3 regions of the Vibrio sp. Vb1574 genome follow, and region 2 is predicted to be linked to each of the others. Evidence: riboswitches for the same ligand, from Rfam matches in the RefSeq annotation. Region 2 holds a riboswitch; each other region holds the start of a gene.
The links. A riboswitch is a leader RNA that binds a small molecule or an ion and turns the genes downstream of it on or off. The one in region 2 is predicted to bind thiamine pyrophosphate.
Positions count from the first base shown of each region.

Region 1 (7,482 bases), on a different contig from region 2:
AACGCAACAAAACCGCCAATCACAAGGTTTACTTTCTTTTTATAAATGTCTTTATTTATCTGTTTGATTTCCATATACCACTCCTAACAGGGTTGCCTCCTATTCTAACCAGCACACCCAGCTCCACAATCGAAGCTTTGTAAGTAAGTTCACATTTGCTATTAAACTCGCATCCCTTCCCTGCTTGGGTATATACTTCCGCGCATTCACTCTTCCTATATAGAGGCTAAATTCATGCGCTCTTTTGTTTTACGAGCTCGCGCGGCGCCAACCACCAGCAAAGCACTGTTAGAAGGTGTTGGTAATGAAGCGCATACAGAGATTCTTGCTCATACCATGATGAACACGATGTTCGTTGCTCAATCACACCGTGAAGATGTGGTTGTTCACTTGGTTTTAGAAAGCACAAAAGATTTCTCACGCACCATTACTATTCGCTCCAACGACATCACCAACATTGGCGGCTTCCATGAGTCAACCTTGATTGCAGCAGTGGCTCGCGCTTTGGATGCTTCGGTTGGTATGGGTAAAGAGCAACTTCGTGAAGTCGAACCTGGTATTACCGTTCGTACAGTGAGCTCTGAACGCCTAGTACAAGAACTGGCAGAAGATCACCAACTATATATGCTGGATAAGAAAGGCGAATTTGTTCGTGATGCAGAAATTGGTGAAAATCCATGTTTCTTGCTAACTGACCATATACCGATGCCGAAAAAGTCTTTTAACAGCTTAAAGCGCCTTGGCACAGAGAAGATCAGCTTAGGTCCTAAGATGCTTTTCGCTTCTCAGTGTGTAGTATTGATCCACAATGAGTTGGACATACGCGAATTCTAGTTATTCGCGCACACGTTGCTAGATAATGAAAGAGGACTCTATTGAGTCCTCTTTTTGTTTCTATAGTAATGCTAAGTTTACTTACCACCAATGCTCAAACGAGCAAAACGAACGTCTGGCGAGAAGAAAGTTCGGCTATCGTTAATTAGCTGAGTATCACCTACTGCCTCAACTTCTTGCAGCATATTGTAGAAGTTACCCGCTACCGTGATCCCACGAACTGGTTGAATGCGCTTACCATCACGGCACAAGAAACCACTCGCGCCAAATGAGAAATCACCACTCACTGCATCCGCACCAGAATGGACACCTTGAAGTTCGACTAACTCTAGGTACTCACCCGCTTTTACTTCTGACGCACTGCTGTTACCCGTCGCAATCACTTTGTGATTCGCTGATACGTCTAGGCTCGATTTTGCACCGCGAGCGGCACTTGCTGTCGAGACTGCGCCCAAGTAACTTGCGGTCTGGCTATTGTGTAGCAAGGTTTTCAACTCACCATTAGCAATCATGACATTATCTTGAGTAGCGAAGCCTTCACTATCAAAACTCGCGATTGCCATACCATTTGGCATGTAAGCCGTATCAGTAAAGGTAATTAAATCACTCGCAACACGTTGACCAAGCTTGTCACCCAGTGGCGTAATGCCTTTCATCGCGCTTACGCCAGAGAAAGCACTGCCGAAAGCACCGAATAAACTTGCTAGCGCATTGATGTGGAAGATAGCAGGGTAGTTACCCGTCGCAACCGGTGCGCCTTCAAGAAGATCGCGAGCAAGGTTGTAGCCACCCTCGATACAGTAAGCTGGATTCAACTCATCAAAACGGCGACCCAGTGACATTCTACCCGCCATTGACTGTTTGCCGTCTTTTTCAAACAAGGTATACGCGTAACAAGTGAACGAGCGCTCGAAGTGTTGACACAATGTGCCTTGAGTATTGGCAATGATCAGTTGTGTTTCGCCATCGCTGTAACCATTGTAAGGTGCGCTAGAGGCGTGAGGCAGAGCCACTACGCCTTGCTCAAGAGCGAGAGACAGTTCGATTTTTTCGTCAACAGAAGTTGTATCTTCTTGCGCAATCTCAGCAACATCAGTCGCGATTTGACTGTTCACGCAACTAATCGTCTGATGTTCATCTTGCTTGGAAAAGCGAGCGCTTTGCAGTGCGTTGGTCAGCATCAAATCCAAGCTTGGTTGCTCTAACGACTCAGAATAGCTTGTTGCAACACGCGCATCTTTCACAACACGAACACCCAGAACTTGGCTTGAGCTTACTTTGTACTCATCCAGCTTTCCTTGGTTCGCTTTCAAAGAAAAGCTACTGTTACGGTTTACAATGACGTCCGCTTCTGCACCTTGGCGTTTTGCTTCTGATAGGACGTAATCAACCGCATTAAGAAGTTGTTGTTCTTGGCTCATTAGTTACCGCCTCCTACCAGAATGTTATCTACTTTCAGCGTTGGCTGACCGACAGTTGTTGGTACTGAACCACTCACGGAACCACACATGCCCGGCGCAAGCGCCATGTCTTTGCCGACCATGCTGATTTCTTTCAACACTTTTGGACCCGTGCTGATCAGCGTTGCTGTTTTCAGAGGCTTGGTGATTTTGCCATTTTCAATGAGGTAGGCTTCACGAACAGCAAAGTTAAACTCCCCCGTACCCGGTTGAACAGAGCCACCGCCCATCTTCTTCGCATAGATACCACGTTCGATGCCTGCCAGCATGTCATTAAGTGAATGCTCGCCCTCTTCGATAAAGGTGTTACGCATGCGCGAGGTTGGTGCGAACTTGTAGTTTTGACGACGACCAGAACCCGTAGGCTCATAACCTGTCTTCATGCCACCCATTTTATCGACCATGAAGCTGGTTAGCTTACCGTCTTTGATCAGTTGAGTGCGCTGAGTCTTCATACCTTCATCATCAATGTGAATCGAGCCCCATTCGTTGGTCATGGTGCCATCATCGACTGCATTCACTGCGGTGTGAGCAACCATTTCGCCCATCTTGTCGTGGAAGACTGATGCTTTCTTCGCAACTGAAGTGGTTTCTAGCAAGTGACCACATGCTTCATGGAAGATAACGCCGCCAAAGCCGTTACCAATCACCACCGGCATTTCACCCGATGGACAAGCATCCGCGCCAAGTTTTACTAACGCTTGCTGCGCGATAGTTTGACCTAGCTCTTTGGCATCAAGCTGTTCACTGAATTCCCAACCAGCAAGAGCGCCAGGACCTTCCATACCAGAAGACTGCTCATTACCTTTTTGCGCGACAGTGTTACCAGCAACACGAATGTAGTGGCGAGTATCGTCAACGTGTAGGCCTTCTGAGTTGAAGATAGACACTTGCTGTTCGCGCTGAAGCACGCTGCCAATAAACTGGCTGATATGTTCACTCTCTGCACGTGCTGCTTGGTCAACTTTCAATAGAAACGCGATTTTTGAATCTAGGTTAGCATCCTTACCTAGCGGCATGCGGCAACCATGTTGTATTGGGTAGCGGTTCAGATTGAGAGAACCTGCTGACGCGATTTGCTCACGCTTATCTTTTGCAGCAAGCAGTGAGGTTACGCGTTTAAGTTCAGTTTCATCTGTGCTGTTGGTGTAACCGTAAAGCACTTTATGACCGAAGAAGAGACGAATACCGATACCAAAATCGATACCCGAGTTAACCTTGTCCACCTCACCAGATGCGATCTGGACAGTGTTGGTTTGGTGATGTTCAACGAATAGTTCAGCGAAATCAGCCCCCAAAAAGAGCGCATGATCGATCACTGACTTCGCTGTTACAGAATTAAGCATGAAGTCTCCTTGCTCGATGATCGTCTTAGCCTTCCTAATTAACTGTGAAAAAGTTCAACAAAGTTAAATTGGCAACACGTTAAATTTTAACAGTTTTTTAACCTTGTTTTGTGCTAATCCTTGCTTAACGAGACCACGATTATTTATTAAATATTCCAGGTTCTGCTCATTCACCAGAGCGTTGCACTAGTAAATTCCACCCAGCAAACCATTTAGGTGCTTACTTTATCACTCACCTCGCATAATTGAATACTCATTATAATTACGCTCAAAAAACGTATCCCTTCCGCAATGGTCCTGCTATCATCCGAACGAAATAGTCGGGGGGCCACACGACAAGTGTTGGCTGAGATCGAAATTCGAGACCCGTTGAACCTGATTCAGTTAGCACTGACGTAGGGAACTATGCACACTTTGCCTTTCGTCGCCCCTCTTAGGTAAGCGATAGCGATCGAAAAATCGATCTATCTGCAATGGTCAAAGTCAGTTCCTATACGTCTTGTAGTAGGAGCGACCATGACGCAGCAATCACAACCTCATTCACATCAAACGCCAGCCTTGCCTACCCCTATCGTATTGACCATCGCGGGCTCAGACAGTGGTGGCGGTGCAGGTATTCAAGCTGACATCAAAGCGATGTCCGCAACTGGTAGCTTTGCCTGCTCAGTGATTACCGCCATCACCTCACAAAACACTCAAGGCGTCTCTGCGATTTTCCCAATTCCTCTCGACCATGTAGAGAGTCAACTCGATGCGGTATTCACCGACCTCAACATCGTTGCAGTAAAAGTGGGCATGCTGGCCGATTCCAACATCATCAAAGTCGTTGCTGACAAAATTAAACAATACCAGCCAAAACACCTCGTGATTGACCCTGTAATGGTGGCCACCAGCGGCGATCTATTACTGGAACAGTCGGCAATCAGCACTTTAAAAGAAGAATTGATTCCGCTCGCAGACATCATTACCCCTAACCTACCCGAAGGCGCAGCATTGACGGGTAAGCCAATGCCTCAATCAGAATCTGAAATGAACGATATGATTACCGACCTTCGTGCGCTTGGCGCCAAAGCTATTCTGCTCAAAGGCGGTCACCTTGAAGAAAATGAAAACAGCAACGATCTGCTTATCATGCAAGACAGTGCCGAGTTAATTAGCGCCAAGCGATTTCCAACCAAAAACACCCATGGCACAGGCTGTACACTTTCTTCCGCCATTGCGTCTTATCTTGGCCAAGGCAACAACCTACACAAAGCGGTGCACCTGGGTAAGCAGTACATCAGCCAAGCTATCGCGCACGCTGATGAATTGGATGTAGGTAAAGGCCATGGCCCTGTGAACCACTTTTTTGCGGGTCATACTTATGTTCGCTAACGCGATTGGCATTCAGCTTTCCGATGCTAGTCTGCGATACAAAGACAGCCAAACACCGACTTTAGCAGGAATGAACATGACCATTCCCGTCGGTAAATGGACGGTATTACTCGGACGAAGTGGCTGCGGGAAAACCACAATATTGCGTTACTTAGCTGGCCTGCTGGATGACCAAGTTGACTGGCATGGCGAACTCATCACAACGGATGGCGCTACACTGCATGACCGTATCGCTTACATGGCTCAGCAGGATTTATTGCTACCGTGGTTGAATGTGTTAGACAACGTCTGCCTCAGTTCTCGATTTTCTCAAGAGCAAGCACCAGAGCAAAATAGACAACGTGCACTGACTTTACTAAGCCAAGTGGGACTCGCCGATTACGCGGATGCTAAGCCAGCTCAGCTCTCTGGCGGCATGAGACAACGTGTTGCCCTTGCTCGCACTCTGATGCAAGACAAGCCTCTGGTTCTGATGGATGAGCCTTTCTCTGCGTTGGACGCGGTTACTCGCCATAAGTTGCAGACCTTGTCTGCCGAATTACTGAAATATAAGACCGTTGTTCTTATTACCCACGACCCACAAGAAGCGGTGCGATTAGCTCACCAACTCTATGTACTGCAAGGTACGCCTGCGCAAGCTCAGCACTTGGTCGTTCCAGACTCCAAGCCGCCACGAGTTCTCGATGGAGAGTGCGCCGCGCTTCAACAAGCGATTTTGGATCAATTGGAGAAAGACTATGAGTGATATGACTCAGTACAACTCCGTTTCGGCAAGCATTAGTAAAAAAGAACGCGTGACCCATCCGGCTCTGCGCTTGGTCATTAGCACAGCGGTGATCTTGGGATTGTGGCAGTTGGTTGTTGTGGTATTCGACATGCCAAGCTTCATCTTACCTTCACCAATTGAAGTGCTGGATAGATTAGTCACTCGTTACGATGTCCTGCTCAAACATACTTGGGTTACCGCGCAAGAGATTTTACTTGGCTTGGCGCTTGGATTATCAATGGGTTTGCTGTTCGCATTGCAAATGCTGATGTTCGAGCCGCTGAAGCGTTGGTTACTGCCAATTCTGATTGCTAGCCAAGCGATCCCTGTATTCGCTATCGCGCCAGTGCTCATGCTTTGGCTGGGTTACGGCATTGCATCGAAAGTAGTCATGGCGGCGATCATCATCTTTTTCCCCGTCACGACATGTTGCTATGACGGCTTGCGCAATACGCCAACAGGTTACCTCGACCTTGCCAAGACCATGGGCGCGTCGAAATGGCAATTACTTCGTCATATTCAATTGCCAGCCGCCCTACCAACTTTAGCGTCAGGTATTCGTGTTGCCGTCGTTATTGCGCCAATTGGAGCAGTGGTCGGTGAGTGGGTAGGTTCAAGTGAAGGCTTGGGTTATCTGATGCTCCAAGCCAACGCTCGCATGATCATTGATGAGATGTTTGCAGCGCTGTTTATCCTCGCTGTGCTGTCTATCTCACTCTACTTCATCACCGATAAATTATTGAAAAAAGCCATCCCTTGGGAAAGCAAATAATTACAGAAAATAACCAAAGAAAATTGGGAAAGAAAAGGAAGAACCCCGTGAATAAAAACAAACTTATGAGCGCTGCTGCTCTACTCGCTTCAGTGGTATCAACCAACGTCCTTGCCGCTAAAAAAGAGATGACACTGATGTTGGATTGGTTCGTCAATCCAAACCATGGTCCTATCGTGATTGCCAAAGAGCGTGGTTACTTCAAAGAGCAAGGTTTGAAGGTCAACATTCAAGAGCCGGCAGATCCAAGTACACCACCTAAGTTGGTCGCTGCTGGCAAAGTCGACATGGCGATTTCATACCAACCAAGCCTAACTATCGATGTCGCGGCTGGTTTGCCACTAATCCGCTCTGCGACTTTGATTGCTACGCCACTCAACACGTTGATGGTGTTGGACAACAGTAAGAATGAAAACCTTGGCGACTTGAAAGGCAAGAAGATCGGTATTGCGATCGCAGGCAACGAAGAAGCGACAATCGGCACCATGCTAGCGCAAGAAAACGTGAAGTTTTCTGACGTACAAATCATCAACGTAGGTTGGGCGCTGTCTTCGTCTCTTGCGTCTGGCAAGGTGGATGCGATTTGGGGCGGTCTACGTAACTTCGAAACCAACCAACTGGCACTAGAAGGTTATAAAGCTAAGGCCTTCTTCCCTGAAGAACACGGCGTGCCAGCGTATGACGAGTTAGTCTTCGTAGCCAATGCAAAAAACTACGACAAAGAAGCCATCAAGGCATTCAACAAAGCACTAGAGCAAGCGACCACTTACATCGTTAACCATCCAAAAGAGTCGTGGAAAGAGTTCGTGGCTTATTCACCAGACACGCTCAACAACGAGCTTAACCAACGCGCTTGGAACGACACGCTAACTCGTTTCGCTCTTCGTCCATCCGCAGTAGATCTGAAACGCTACGATGATTATGCGCAGT
Region 1 is NZ_JAWOTC010000010.1:1,032-8,513, forward strand. Features, by position in the region: gene R7O12_RS09325 (DUF3087 domain-containing protein) at 1-74, opposite strand, end outside; gene trmY (tRNA (pseudouridine(54)-N(1))-methyltransferase TrmY) at 235-834, shown strand; gene R7O12_RS09335 (TldD/PmbA family protein) at 912-2,255, opposite strand; gene R7O12_RS09340 (TldD/PmbA family protein) at 2,255-3,640, opposite strand; TPP riboswitch at 3,952-4,059, shown strand; gene thiD (bifunctional hydroxymethylpyrimidine kinase/phosphomethylpyrimidine kinase) at 4,157-5,014, shown strand; gene R7O12_RS09350 (ABC transporter ATP-binding protein) at 5,004-5,759, shown strand; gene R7O12_RS09355 (ABC transporter permease) at 5,752-6,552, shown strand; gene R7O12_RS09360 (ABC transporter substrate-binding protein) at 6,600-7,482, shown strand, end outside.
Region 1: it holds a riboswitch for thiamine pyrophosphate, as region 2 does, so the genes downstream of both, thiD (bifunctional hydroxymethylpyrimidine kinase/phosphomethylpyrimidine kinase) here and thiB (thiamine ABC transporter substrate binding subunit) in region 2, are expected to answer to the same signal.

Region 2 (7,482 bases):
TCTGCCATGAAAGCAGACGTACCTTCCATCACCATGGTGCATTCAGCAATGATAAGTCCGGCACTCGCACGTTGAGCGTAGTATTCAACCATAAGGTCATTAGGAATATGGTCCGCACCAGCACGAGCTCGCGTTAAAGGCGCCATAATGGCACGGTTATCTAATGCTAATTGACCGAGTTCGATAGGAGAAAATAAGTCTACAGAGTTGGACATGGTGTTTACCTCAAATGACAATAACTTGATGGCTAAGGATGAGGTGCCAGACTATAATCAGATTAATATTGAAACAATATGGATAATTGAAAGTGATTGTTCGCAATTTAGAAACAATTGACTTTAGAACGCTTTCTATCTTTGTCACAAGCTGTCGACTACTGAGCTTAACCAAGTGCGCGCTGGAGTTAAACCTACCAAAATCTACTGTTAGTAAAGCCATAACCAAACTCGAACAACACTTTGAAGCCAAACTGCTAGAGCGCACAACCCGAAAGTTAGTGATCACCGAAGCTGGCCAAATGGTTTTAGAGCGTGCTGCAAGCTTAGTTGAGGAATTCCACTCAATTGGCCATGACGTACAGGAGATGGAACAACAGATCCAAGGCCGGCTGCGTATTTCCGCGCCACCAGCGTTGGATGCGTATATGGCGGAACACATCTTTTTGCCATTTTTAAAACAATGGCCAAAAGTACAAATTGCGTTAGAAGCATCGAACGATTTTGTTGATCTGTTTTCACACGGCTTTGATATGGCAATTCGAGTCGGTCAGATAGTTGATGATCGATTGATCGCAAAAAAATTAGGCTATACCACTCGAGTCCTGGCTGCTAGCCCTGAGTATTTAGCTGAGTTCGGCGTACCTGAAACGCCAGAAGATCTGACAAAACACAACTGTTTGAGGTATCAATATGTTTCAGAAATAGGGCCTTGGACGCTGATCTCACACGATAATACCGTCAATGTTTCAATAACCAGTAACTTCTCAAGTACAACTGTAGAAGCAATATTGAAAGGCGCACTTAAAGGACTAGGCATCGCTAACTTACCTGTGCAGAACATGACGCAAGAGCTAGAAAGTGGCACCTTAGTCAGAGTGTTACCGCAATGGCACACGGTACCAATGCCTATTTATTTAGTCTATCGTCCTGGAGCAAACCGCCCACGGCGTGTACAAGCAATGATTGACCATATCATGAGCTTAAGATCTCAATTTGAATTTGGCCCTCGGCATGGTTTGTGTTGCGGAGAAGCATAACCTAGCAACTATCAGGCACTAGCATGCTGCTCGGATAAATGCCGCAAGCTTCTCACTAGCATGCTGTTCACTCAATGCAGACATATCACCCGCGGCTTCCACTTTACCATCTGCCACAAACACAAAGTGGCTGGCAATCGCTTTGGCATCGCTTAAATGGTGCGTGACCATCAATACGGTTATTCCCCGCTCTGCTGCGAGTTTTTTTACCAAGCTCAGCATCTCTTCACGCAACACCGGATCAAGCGCCGAGAACGGCTCATCCAATAGCCACATGGGATGAGGCTGAACAAAACAACGCGCTAAGGCAACACGTTGACGCTGGCCACCAGAAAGATGCTCTGGCAAACGGTCGAGGTACTCTGCAACACCAACTTGCTGCGCGGCTTGTTCAATCTGACGATTTTGGTCCACCGTAAGCTTTAGCCCTGGGTGTAAGCCCAAACCGATGTTGTCACGCACCGATAAGTGAGCAAACAAATTGTGCTCTTGGAACAACATAGAGAACGGACGCAGATAAGGCTCTTTACGCACAATGGACTCACCATCAACACAAATATCACCACGGTCAGGATGGATGAATCCTGCCACCAACGCCAGCAAGGTTGACTTCCCTGCCCCACTTGGTCCCATCAGCGACACAATCTGTCCTTGCTCAATCGTTAAGTCAAAAAGAAACAGTTCACGTTGGTAGGTGTACTGCACATCATCCAACACTAACATTACGCTCTCTCCTTCGTTTTCAATACTTTCTCAATCAAGGCAAAACAGCCCACACTCAACAACAATAAGGTCACCGATACCACCGCAGCCGCGTCCATCTGATAGCTGCCAAGCAGCTGGAATAAATACAGAGGTAAAGTGCGGAACTCTTGTCCGCCAAACAACGCAATAGCACTTAAATCGCCAATCGCAAACATAAAGCTGATCGCAAACGCATGTGCAAACGGCTTGCGTAGCGCCTGCCACTCCACCACTTTAAACCGTTGCCAGCCACGCATGCCTAAGCTGGCACATACATACTGATACTGTTGTTCAATGTGCAGCATTGGCTGCGCTAGCGTTTTGATCACGTAAGGCAAAGCCATCAAACCGTTCACCAAAATCACGACAAAAAATGCCAAGCTAAAAACATCGGTAAATGCGCGCAGTAGTAAGAATAAACCGGTGCTAATCACCAGACCTGGAGTCACCAAAATAACGGTGCCGATTAACTCAATCTGATCGGCTCGCGTGTTTTTGTACTGCAACCGCCAACGGCGACTGGTCAATAGTATGGACACCCCTGCAGCGACCGCAAGCGCGCTAGCGACACAGGCGACTTTGAGGGAGTTCAATAGCGCAGACCAAAAACGCTCATCGGTTAATACTGTCCAAACTTGTTGGTTGATGCCACTCAGTAACACCATCAATAACGGCGGTATTACCAGTAAAAAGGCACCTATGATCCAAAAGCTATCCCAAGCTTTTGACCACCCATGATCCTTCGTTAAATATTGCTGTACCGATGTGCTTCCAGCACTGATAGAAACAGGCCTTGTTAACTTCTGCACTCCAATAGCAAGCAGTCCACATAACAGCATCTGCCACAGCGCCAATAACGCCCCAGCTTGTAAATCAAAATCAAACTTAATCGCTTGGTAAATGGCCAATTCAATGGTGGTGGATTTTGGCCCGCCCCCCAACGCCATTACAGTGGCAAAACTGGTAAAGCACAACATAAACACCAACCCACAAACGTGGGGAAGCTGCTGCCTTAAACGCGGCCATTCTACCCAGCGAAACTTATCCCAATGGCTCATCCCAAGATGCGCGCAAAGCTTATGCTGCTCGGCAGGAATAGACTCCAAGGCTTGCAGAAGCAATCGTGCCGCGTAAGGTAAATTAAAGAACACATGGGCGAGTAAAATGCCGTTCAAACCGTAAATAGAGAATGGCAGTTTAGTGTCGAAACTTTGCAACCACTGCGCCAACAAACCACTGTTGCCATAAATCGCTAACAGCCCAAAAACACCAACCAAAACCGGCAAAACCAGTGTCGATGCAAACAGCTTAAGCAGTAATGATTTACCAATAAATTGGCGACGCGAAAGTGCGTGCGCTACTGGAATGGCAAAGCCAACACTGAGCAATGTGGAAAGAAACGCTTGGTAGAAACTGAACTTGGTGACATGTTGATAGTACGGGTCGCCCCATACCACAGACACATCAAGTGAAGGGGCTTGAACAATCAAAGCACCTAGGGCAGAAATAACAAAGGTCGCGATGATCATCGCGACCCCTAAACCTATTTTTGGAACAGAATTCAAAGGTAAAACCTATCTCATTCAGATGAGGATGGAAACGTCAGCTAAAACGTCAATGCGCTTTGCCATTCGCGAATCCAAGACTTACGCATTTTTGCCACTTCATCAGCACTAAAGCTCAACGACTTGCTTGGAACACTCAAAGTTTCAAAACCTTTAGGTAACTCAACGTCAGTGACTGGGTACATCCAGTTACCCGTTGGCATCGCCGATTGGAACTCATCACTTAAAATGAAACTCATAAATTGATCAGCAAGTTCTGAATTTTTTGCCCCTTTCACTTTGGCGGCTACTTCAACTTGCATGTAGTGGCCTTCAGCAAAATTCGCCGTAGCAAACTTCGAATCGTTTTCCGCAATTAAGTGGTACGCAGGTGAAGTGGTGTAAGAAAGCACTAAATCGGACTCACCATTGAGGAACATAGAATACGCCTCAGACCAACCTTTCGTGACCGTTACGGTTTTGCTCGCTAGCTTCTGCCACGCTTGCGTCACATCGTCGCCATAAATAGATTTCATCCATAGCATTAAGCCTTGGCCCGGCGTTGAAGTCCGCGGATCTTGGTAAATCACTTTCAGATCGTTGCGCGTTTCCACCAGCTCTTTCATGCTTTTCGGCGGATTAGCCAGTTTCTCTTTGTTGTACACAAACGCGAAGTAGCCGTAATCGTACGGTACAAACGTCGTGTCACTCCAACCGTTTGGTAACACTGTGTTAGCCGTATCCACATTGTGCTCGGCAAGCAGATCGGTTTTCTTCGCTTCTGCCATCAGATTGTTATCCAAACCTAATACGATGTCCGCTTTGCTATTACCGCCTTCAAGACGAAGACGATTCAGAATCGACACACCATCATCCAACGCTACGAAGTTAACGTCACAGCCACATTTTGCTTCAAAAGCTTGCTCGATTTTAGGACCCGGCCCCCAATCTGCGGCAAAAGAGTCGTAGGTATAGATGGTTAATGTGTTTTCAGCGGCAAACGCTGAAGTAGAGGTGATTGCAGCTAGGGCAATCAGATTTAGAGTGGGTTTCACAGCTCGCTCTCCATGATTATTTCAGAGAAATAAGTTGAGCGGCACAGGGTTTGAGGCGGCTATTAAGGACTTCCAATATCCAGACTCAATTCCTACGCCAGCATTATCTGGTTCAGGTAATACGGGTCCCTAGTTAAACACTTAGGTCTCAGCGCCCCAATGCATTGATTGACTCAATGCTAAATGGGTTTGCTCCCCGATGAGTTGGATGGATTGTAAAGGTATTTGAGTGGTTACACAATCAGCTCACGAGCGCTGGTCATAACCCCAACGAGGCACCAAACCTTGCTCAATACCTAAGTGGTCGAGAATTCTCGCCACCATAAAATCCACTAAGTCTTCAATGCTCTTTGGCTGATGATAGAAGCCCGGAGCCGCTGGCATGATGGTGACGCCCATTTGCGACAGTTTGTGCATGTTCTCCAGATGTAGCGTTGAAAATGGTGTTTCGCGAACCACGAGCAACAGCTGCCCGCGCTCTTTCATTACCACATCAGCGGCCCGCTCGATCAAGTTATCTGACATACCATGCGCAATCGCTGCAACGCTTCCCGCAGAACATGGGCAAACCACCATTTGCTTTGGTGCAGCAGAACCAGACGCAACCGGTGAGAACCAGTCATCTTTACCGCAAACGGTGATGTTATCGGGATTGCAGTTCAGGTGCTCTACCAATGCTTGCTGCGCCGCTTCTGGGCCACTTGGTAGCTTAAGATTATGCTCGGTTGCCATCACAACACGAGCTGCCGAAGAAATCAGAACGTAGACATGATAATCCGCCGCAACCAAGCATTCTAAAAGACGAAGGCCGTAGGGAGCACCAGAAGCCCCCGTTAATGCCAACGTGATGGCTTTTTTATGAGAGGGTTGTGTTTTGTTTTGCATATAAATCAGGCTTTTTGTTTTAACTGCTCAAGAAGTTTTCCGTGAATACCACCAAAGCCACCGTTGCTCATGACTAGAATTTGGTCACCTGGTCGCGCACGTTCGACGATCTTGGCTACAAAGTTATCTATATCCGCATCGACAAACGCTGGCTGTTTGCATTGGTCGGCAATGTCTTGCACAGACCACTCGATATTATCTGGCTGGAACAAGAAGACTTCATCTGCACTGTGTAGTGACTCTGCAAGTGTGTTTTTGTGTACACCACGCTTCATGGTGGCAGACCGCGGCTCTAACACAGCAAGGATGCGTTTTTCACCTACCTTGTTACGCAAACCACCGACAGTAAGTTCAATTGCCGTTGGGTGATGCGCAAAATCATCGTAAACCGTCACACCTTGTTCTTCACCTTTCAGCTCTAAACGGCGCTTGGTATTGATGAAACGCCCTAATGCCTGGCAAGCAAGATCCGGAGTGACTCCAACATGTCGTGCAGCAGCGATTGCCATCAGCGCATTATCCACATTGTGGTCACCCACCAAATTCCATTCGACGGTACCAACCTTCTCACCTTGCAACGCAACGTCAAACTTTGAGCCATCAAGCACTAATTTGTGCGCTTGCCAGTCGCCATCAACACCTGAAAACTGCTTTTCTGTCCAGCAACCACGCTCTAATACATCCGCTAACGCTTGATCCTGCCTCGGCGCTAAGATCAATCCATTGCCCGGTACAGTTCGCACTAAATGATGGAATTGGCGTTTGATCGCCTCTAGATCATCGAAGATATCAGCATGATCGAACTCAAGGTTATTCATGATTAAAGTGCGAGGATGGTAATGCACAAACTTAGAACGCTTATCGAAAAAAGCACTGTCATATTCGTCCGCTTCAACGACAAAAAACATGCTTTCACCCAAACGAGCAGACACTCCGAAGTTACCGAGTACCCCACCGACTAAGAAACCCGGTTGATAACCACAATCTTCAAGTATCCAGGCAAGCATGCTCGACGTGGTCGTTTTCCCATGTGTACCCGATACCGCCAATACCCACCGATCATGCAGCAAAAACTCGTTGAGCCACTGCGGACCAGAGGTGTAGCGCATGTTAGTGTTGAGCACATGCTCGACACAAGGGTTGCCACGGCTCATCGCATTACCAATCACCACAAGATCTGGTTGAGGGTCGAGTTGAGACGGGTCAAAGCCTTCAATAATTTCAATACCTTGAGACTCAAGCAGTGTGCTCATTGGCGGATAAACGTTGGCATCAGAACCAGTGACTTTATGTCCTAATTGGCGCGCTAGAATCGCTGCGCCGCCCATAAATGTGCCACAGATACCCAAGATATGAATGTGCATAAACTAAACCTTGTAATGCGTTTTTTAATGCTTTCATTATCGCGATTACCGCCTGAAAAGCGAGTGACTTTAGCCTTCTTCTTGCAGTCCCTTTCACAAATATGACAAGGTTGAACACAGACTGTACAACCTCTTGCTTACTGATGAATCCCTCAAACAAGTCTACAAATAAATTGAGATCTCAAACAGTTACTTCATTACCATTAAAAAGATCTGCGACTTAAACTTACATCCAGCGCAATCGTTTAACATCCATAAAGAGATGCTCACTTGCGCACTACCCCCAATGAAATGAAAATGTAAGGATTAACCATGTCAGGACTGCGCACCCTAGGCGAGTTCATTGTCGAAAAACAAGCGGATTTCCCCCACGCTAGCGGTGATCTATCATCCCTTTTAGCCTCCATTCGTTTAGCTGCAAAAATCGTTAACCGCGAAATCAACGCAGCGGGTCTCGGTGATATCACTGGTGCTGTAGGTACGGAAAATGTCCAAGGTGAAGATCAGCAAAAGCTCGATGTTTACGCGAACGATAAGTTCAAAGCCGCGCTTGAAGCTCGTGATCAAGTGTGTGGCGTTGCCAGTGAAGAAGAAGACGAAGCAGTTGCGTTCAATAAAGAACTCAACCAAAACGC
Region 2 is NZ_JAWOTC010000025.1:30,907-38,388, forward strand. Features, by position in the region: gene R7O12_RS15455 (alkene reductase) at 1-215, opposite strand, end outside; gene R7O12_RS15460 (LysR family transcriptional regulator) at 308-1,255, shown strand; gene thiQ (thiamine ABC transporter ATP-binding protein) at 1,274-1,978, opposite strand; gene thiP (thiamine/thiamine pyrophosphate ABC transporter permease ThiP) at 1,978-3,564, opposite strand; gene thiB (thiamine ABC transporter substrate binding subunit) at 3,606-4,598, opposite strand; TPP riboswitch at 4,671-4,807, opposite strand; gene R7O12_RS15480 (flavin prenyltransferase UbiX) at 4,845-5,483, opposite strand; gene mpl (UDP-N-acetylmuramate:L-alanyl-gamma-D-glutamyl-meso-diaminopimelate ligase) at 5,489-6,847, opposite strand; gene fbp (class 1 fructose-bisphosphatase) at 7,160-7,482, shown strand, end outside.

Region 3 (7,482 bases), on a different contig from region 2:
GAATAGTGTGAAGCAGCTTGGTATGGGCTTAGTCGGGCTAATTGTCGTTGAAGAGGCAGAGCCGGTTCAGTTTGATGAAGAGCATGAAGTCGTCCTCAAGCATTGGCATTTAGACAAACTAGGTCAGTGGAAGAACCTTATGGTGCCGCGCTTGAGCGCTCGTATGGGGACTCCCGGAGAGTGGAGTAGCGTCAATGGTGTGCATGAACCTGTTTATACGCTGAAGCAGAATGCCACTACGCGATTAAGAATTGCTAATGTCGATAATACCATTACTTACCCGATCGCTATTGAAGGTGCAGAGGCTTGGGTTATTGCTATTGATGGTAATCCTGTTAAAGCGCCTTATAAGCTCACTCAGCAAAAAATTGGTCCGGGAATGAGGTTAGATATCGGATTGATTGCTCCGAAGGCTGGAACACGTGTTTATGTGCGTCAAATGAAAGGACGCTTCCCATTCCCTTTGTGCGAGTTTGACGTTGTTGAGTCTGACCTGTCGAACAACCAGAAACTGCCTTTATTACCTCTCAACCCTGTGCCAGATCTCGATTTGAAAAATGCAGAGCAAATCGATTATGTGTTTGAGTGGGAGGGGGCGATCACTCCTGCTGATCAATCGGGCAAAGCGATCCCCCAATTCTGGCTGATGAACAAACGGGCTTGGGAGGGAATGAGCAAAGATAATATTCCAGCGCCGCTTTCAACATTGGAGATTGGAAAAACCTATATCTTCAACCTAAAGAACGTCACCCAATATCATCATCCTATTCATCTTCATGGACACACATTTACGGTTCTTGAGTTAGATGGCAAAAAACTCGACGAACCGTTTCATACCGATACGGTCTTACTTGGAAAAAACGGCAGTGCGAAAGCGGCATTTGTTGCAGATAACCCAGGGCGTTGGATGTACCATTGTCATGTAATTGAACATATGAAGACGGGTTTGATGGGTTACATCGAAGTAAAGTGACTCCTGTAACTTTTAAAATCTTGATAAGTTTTAAGCGCTATACTTTGCTGAATTCTAAGATTGTATAATCACTATTGCCGTAAATTTGATTACAATGTCGCCATTAACTTTTCTGGGGGAATTATGGGACAACTATCCGTTTTGGGTTTTATTGCATTGGGTGGTGCATTTGGTGCATGTTCTCGTTACTTAATTTCTGAACTTTGTGTCATTTTATTGGGGCGTGGTTTTCCATATGGTACGTTAACCGTTAACGTTGTTGGCTCATTTATGATGGGCTTATTGATAGCAGCTTTCGATAATGAACTTTTGGCAACGGAACCTTGGCGACAAGTGATTGGCTTGGGTTTTTTAGGCGCACTAACGACGTTTTCCACCTTCTCGATGGATAATGTGTTGCTCATGCAGCAGGGCGCTTTCTTTAAGATGGGATTGAACGTATTGTTGAATGTCGTGTTAAGTATTTCAGCTGCGTGGATAGGCTTTCAATTATTGATGCGCAGCTAGCAAAGTAGTTAAAAATTGAACAGGTCGGCTTGGTTTCACCAAGCCGTTTTTATATACTGATATCACTTGTCGGAGTGCCATAAGGCTGAGACCGTTAATTCGGGATCCGTTGAACCTGATCAGATTAGAATCTGCGAAGGGAACAAGAGAAGATATTCACACCGGAGTTCTTTCTGGTTGACCTATCAAAAGTCGAATGTTTTTACAGGCAAATATCGTAAGCTTTAACTAGCCTTAATTTGACTCCTCTTGTCGCATCTATCCGCCAAGCATTTTTATCCAATTACTTTTTATCTAGTATAACAAAGCAAGGAAAAATGCTATGTCGAGTCGCAAACAAGCGAGACTGGAAGCAAAACAGTTCATTGATACACTCTCGGTACAACCGTACCCCAATTCAAGCAAAGTCTACGTAGAAGGTTCACGTCCAGATATTCGTGTGCCAATGCGTGAAATATCACTCGCTGATAGCCTTATTGGAGGCACAAAAGAAGCGCCTATTTTCGAACCTAATGAGCCAGTACGCGTTTACGATACCTCGGGTGTATACACAGATCCAGAGCACACCATAGACCTCTATAGCGGCTTACCTAAGCTGAGAGAAGGGTGGATTGAAGAGCGTGCCGATACTGAGCTACTTGATGAAGTAAGCTCGGTGTACACCAAAGAACGCTTAGAAGACGAAACACTAGACGATCTTCGTTACGGTAATCTACCACGTATTCGACGTGCCAAAGATGGCCATTGTGTGACCCAATTGCACTATGCTCGCAAAGGTATTATTACCCCAGAAATGGAATACATCGCGCTGCGTGAAAACATGGGGCGTGCCAAGTATCGCGATGAAGTGCTGAATCAACAGCATCCGGGTCAAAACTTCGGAGCGAACCTACCAAAAGATATTACCGCCGAATTCGTGCGTAAAGAAGTCGCCGAAGGTCGCGCTATTATCCCTTCCAATATTAACCACCCAGAATCCGAACCAATGATCATTGGACGTAACTTTTTGGTCAAAGTGAACGCCAACATCGGTAACTCATCGGTCACTTCTTCGATTGAGGAAGAAGTAGAGAAGTTAGTATGGGCAACGCGCTGGGGTGGCGATACCGTTATGGATCTCTCTACTGGACGTAACATCCACGAAACTCGCGAGTGGATTCTACGTAACAGTCCGGTTCCGATCGGTACCGTACCAATGTATCAAGCGCTTGAGAAAGTGAATGGTGTTGCGGAAAACCTTAACTGGGAAGTGATGCGCGATACCCTGATTGAGCAAGCAGAGCAGGGCGTTGACTACTTTACTATCCATGCCGGTTTACTACTTCGTTATGTGCCAATGACTGCAAAACGCGTTACTGGCATCGTCTCTCGTGGTGGTTCTATCATCGCGAAATGGTGTTTAGCGCATCACCAAGAAAGCTTCTTATATACCCACTTCCTAGAGATCTGTGAAATCTGTGCTAAGTATGATGTGGCACTTTCTCTCGGTGATGGTCTGCGTCCTGGCTCGGTGGCCGATGCTAACGACGAAGCGCAATTTGCAGAGCTTCGTACCCTTGGTGAGTTAACCAAGATAGCGTGGGAATACGACGTACAGGTGATTATCGAAGGTCCTGGTCATGTTCCAATGCACATGATCAAAGAGAACATGGAAGAACAGTTAGAGCACTGCCATGAAGCTCCTTTCTATACCCTTGGCCCATTGACGACAGACGTTGCTCCAGGTTACGACCATATTACTTCAGGTATTGGCGCTGCCATGATTGGCTGGTATGGCTGTGCGATGCTTTGCTACGTCACTCCTAAAGAGCATCTTGGCTTACCAAACAAAGAAGACGTGAAAGTAGGCATGATCACTTACAAGCTTGCTGCACACGCCGCTGATTTAGCGAAAGGGCACCCTGGCGCTCAAGTTCGTGATAACGCGCTGTCTAAAGCTCGCTTCGAGTTCCGCTGGGAAGACCAATTTAACTTGTCGCTCGACCCAGATACTGCTCGTGCTTTCCATGATGAAACCTTGCCTCAAGAGTCCGGCAAAGTTGCTCACTTCTGTTCGATGTGTGGACCAAAGTTCTGCTCGATGAAGATCTCGCAAGAGGTACGAGAGTATGCGAAAGACACTGAGCAAGTTGCTGCGGACCAAGCTATATCGATCAAAATGCTGGATGATCCTCTTGAGGGGATGCGTCAGAAATCGCAAGAATTTAGAGATACAGGTTCTGAACTATACCACCCAGCAGCACATGCCGAGGTAAGTGACTAATGAGCAAAATCCTTATTCCGTCATCATTGATTGAACTGACTGGTTTAGTTCAGCAATGTTTGTTGTTGGCGAAAGAACAGGGTTTTAGCATCGAAGACATTGAGTTGGGTGTGAGCCCAACTCAATCTATTCAGCTTGTTCGCGACCAACAGACCACACGCATAACGACAGATCTTACTGATGGTTATGACTCTGAGCATGAGACTTCATTTGTGCTCTATTACCGCTCTGCGTTATCGGTAGAAGCGTGTGCTAAGCAACCGTCGAAAGCGATTTATATTGGCATTGCTGATACGCAGGTATCCGATGAAAAGGAGAAAGTGCTTCAGCTTGATATCTGGCGTCACCCAATTAACAACGAAGTGAGAGCGCTTTCCGTTAAGTCCAAATTCAACGCAATGTTCGATCCTGAACATCACCTTGCTTGGATAGTAACGCTGACAGTACTCGATTTTCCTATCGAAGATGCGTTAACACTTGCTCGAGGAATGCTAACTCAACAAGCGAATGTTTCACGTGAAACACTGTTGAATGACAACCTTAACGAGGAAAGATCTACTCAGTGGGCTGACCAATTTGATGATTTCCCCACACCTGTACTGGAGGATAACCGACTAGGTATTCAAGTTGGTTGGTCTGCACAAGGCGAAAGCGTTAGCTTTCCAACTCTAACCAAGCAAAGTCTAGGGCTCTATCCAGTCGTTGATGATGTTGCTTGGATTGAGCGTCTACTGCCACTAGGCATCAACACTATTCAACTGCGAATCAAGAACCCACAACAAGCCGATTTAGAACAACAGATCATTCGAGCAATTGAGCTAGGTCGTCAGTATCAAGCACAAGTGTTCATCAATGACTATTGGCAGTTGGCAATCAAGCATGGCGCTTATGGCGTTCACCTAGGACAAGAAGACATAGAAGAATCGAATTTGGCTCAGCTAACTAAAGCCGGTATTCGTCTTGGTCTTTCTACTCATGGTTATTACGAACTACTGCGCATCGTACAAATTCATCCTAGCTACATCGCGCTAGGGCATATTTTCCCAACCACCACAAAACAAATGCCATCGAAACCACAAGGTTTAGTGCGCTTGGAACTGTATCAAAAGCTGATTGATAGCATTCCTTATACAAACACAGAGGCTGCTTTCCGTCCTTCAAAAGACAAAGCAGTTAGTGACAATGTGCTTGGCTTTCCGACGGTTGCGATTGGTGGTATTGACCAATCTAATGCAGCCCAAGTTTGGCAAACAGGTGTTTCTAGTTTGGCAGTTGTGCGAGCTATTACGTTGGCAGAATCACCTCAATCGGTCATCGAGTTCTTCGCACAACTGATGAAGGAAAGACAGCTAACGTTTACTGATAAGAATATTGAGTTGGCGCATAGCAAGAGAGGTGAGCATGCTCACGGATAAGCAGTTCCTTCGCTATCAGCGCCAAGTCGCTCTGCCTGAAATTGCCGAAGTTGGGCAAGAGCGCTTGAGCAAATCGCATGTGCTGATCATCGGTTGTGGTGGGTTAGGAAGTGCTGCGAGTTTGTACTTGGCATCAGCGGGTGTTGGTAAATTGGTTGTGGTCGATAACGATGAAGTTGATAGCAGTAACCTGCAACGCCAGATCATTTATCGTGAACAAGACCTTCAAGTTGCGAAAACAGAAGCAACTGTAAAACAGCTCACTGACCTCAATTCTATGGTTCAAATTCGTGCCCTCAATAAGCGACTAGACAAAGCACAGTTGCAGCTTGAGGTGATGCTAGCGGATGTGGTGCTCGACTGCACCGATAACATGCCAACGCGCCAGCTAATTAACCGAGTTTGTTTCGAGCAAAATACGCCGCTCATCTCGGCGGCAGCAATTGGTTGGCAAGGGCAATTCGCAGTCTTTGATTACCAAACACCAAGTGAACAAGAAGCGCAGAGTAAAGCCTGTTACCGCTGTTTGTATCCGTTCGACGAATTACCGCAAACGCAAAAGTGCAGTGAGAGTGGTGTCGTCGGTCCGGTGGTGGGCACACTTGGCAACTACCAAGCGATAGCGGCAATTCAAAAACTGGCGACGGGAAAGTTTCATGTCGAGACTGCCAAGTTGCATCTGTTTGATGGGTTGAAACTGCAATGGCAAACCATGGCAATAAGCAAAGACAAACAGTGCCAAGTGTGTGCTCAGATTTAGCTTACGAGTAATAGGCAGAATTAAGAGAGTTGGAAGCAATGACGTTATCAGAACAACAAACAACACAAATGACCGCTGCTGACTTAGATGTGATCACTATTGTCATCAATGACCAGTCACATCAAGTTGCCAGTGAGTCGAATCTACAGCAAATCATTAGTCAATTTGCGCTGCCTGAAATGGGCTGTGTTTTTGCAATTAATAACAATGTTGTGCCACGCAGTGAGTGGGCTAGCACAGTTCTTTCACAGGGAGATAGCATCTCTTTGTTTCAAGCGATCGCAGGGGGGTAAAGTCGATGCTTAAAATTGGTGATAAACAATTCGAATCAAGACTGTTCACGGGAACAGGGAAGTTTGCCAACAGCCGATTAATGGCAGAAGCGATTCAAGTATCGGGTTCTCAACTTGCGACCATGGCGTTGAAGCGTGTGGATGTGAACGACCAACAAGACGATATTTTGCTGCCGTTAGTACAAGCGGGCGTGAACTTATTGCCGAACACCTCAGGTGCAAAGAATGCTAAAGATGCTGTGTTTGCTGCACAACTGGCGCGAGAAGCGTTGGGTACTAACTGGCTAAAACTGGAAATTCATCCAGACCCGAAGTACTTGATGCCCGATCCAATTGAGACACTTGCAGCCGCTGAACAGCTGGTTCGTGAAGGCTTCATTGTCCTTCCTTACTGTCATGCTGACCCGGTTCTGTGTAAACGATTGGAAGAGGTTGGCTGCGCTGCTGTCATGCCATTGGGTGCTCCGATTGGTTCCAACAAAGGGATAGTTTCTCACGATTTCCTAGAGATCATCATCGACCAAGCTAATGTTCCTGTCATTGTTGATGCGGGTATTGGTGCTCCTTCACATGCCGCGCGTGCGATGGAAATGGGCGCGGATGCCGTGCTAGTTAATACCGCGATTGCGACTTCGAGCGATCCCGTTGCGATGGCGAAAGCATTTAAGTTGGCGGTAGAGTCGGGGCGTATGGCTTATGAAGCCGGACTTGCAGGTAAGGTTTCTCATGCGGTTGCGTCGAGTCCACTGACGTCATTCCTAGATGAGCTTTAGTCCTAGATTGGTTTAGCTATTAAGCGAGGAAAACATGAGCTTCGTTGAACAATTTAAGCAGCTTAATTGGGATGACATTTCGATGTCTATCTATGCGAAAACGGCAAAAGACGTCGAGCGAGCATTGAATAAACCCAAGCGTGATTTGGAAGACTTTAAAGCGCTAATTTCACCAGCGGCTGAAGCGTACTTAGAGCAAATGGCGCAGCTGTCATATTCGGCAACTCGTAAGCGCTTTGGTAATACCATGTCGCTTTACATTCCATTGTACCTTTCTAACTTGTGTGCCAATGCTTGTACTTATTGTGGCTTCTCGATGGAGAATAGAATCAAGCGTCGTACCTTGAATCGGGACGAAGTGGTTGCAGAGGTCGAAGCAATCAAGCGCATGAAGTTTGATAGCGTATTGCTGGTGACTGGCGAACACGAAACCAAAGTGGGCATGAAATACTTCCGCGAAATGGTGCCGATGATTAAGAAGCGCTTTAACTATTTAGC
Region 3 is NZ_JAWOTC010000048.1:866-8,347, forward strand. Features, by position in the region: gene R7O12_RS20720 (multicopper oxidase family protein) at 1-973, shown strand, start outside; gene crcB (fluoride efflux transporter CrcB) at 1,097-1,480, shown strand; TPP riboswitch at 1,541-1,639, shown strand; gene thiC (phosphomethylpyrimidine synthase ThiC) at 1,803-3,743, shown strand; gene R7O12_RS20735 (thiamine phosphate synthase) at 3,743-5,158, shown strand; gene R7O12_RS20740 (HesA/MoeB/ThiF family protein) at 5,145-5,918, shown strand; gene thiS (sulfur carrier protein ThiS) at 5,957-6,211, shown strand; gene R7O12_RS20750 (thiazole synthase) at 6,217-6,984, shown strand; gene thiH (2-iminoacetate synthase ThiH) at 7,019-7,482, shown strand, end outside.
Region 3: it holds a riboswitch for thiamine pyrophosphate, as region 2 does, so the genes downstream of both, thiC (phosphomethylpyrimidine synthase ThiC) here and thiB (thiamine ABC transporter substrate binding subunit) in region 2, are expected to answer to the same signal.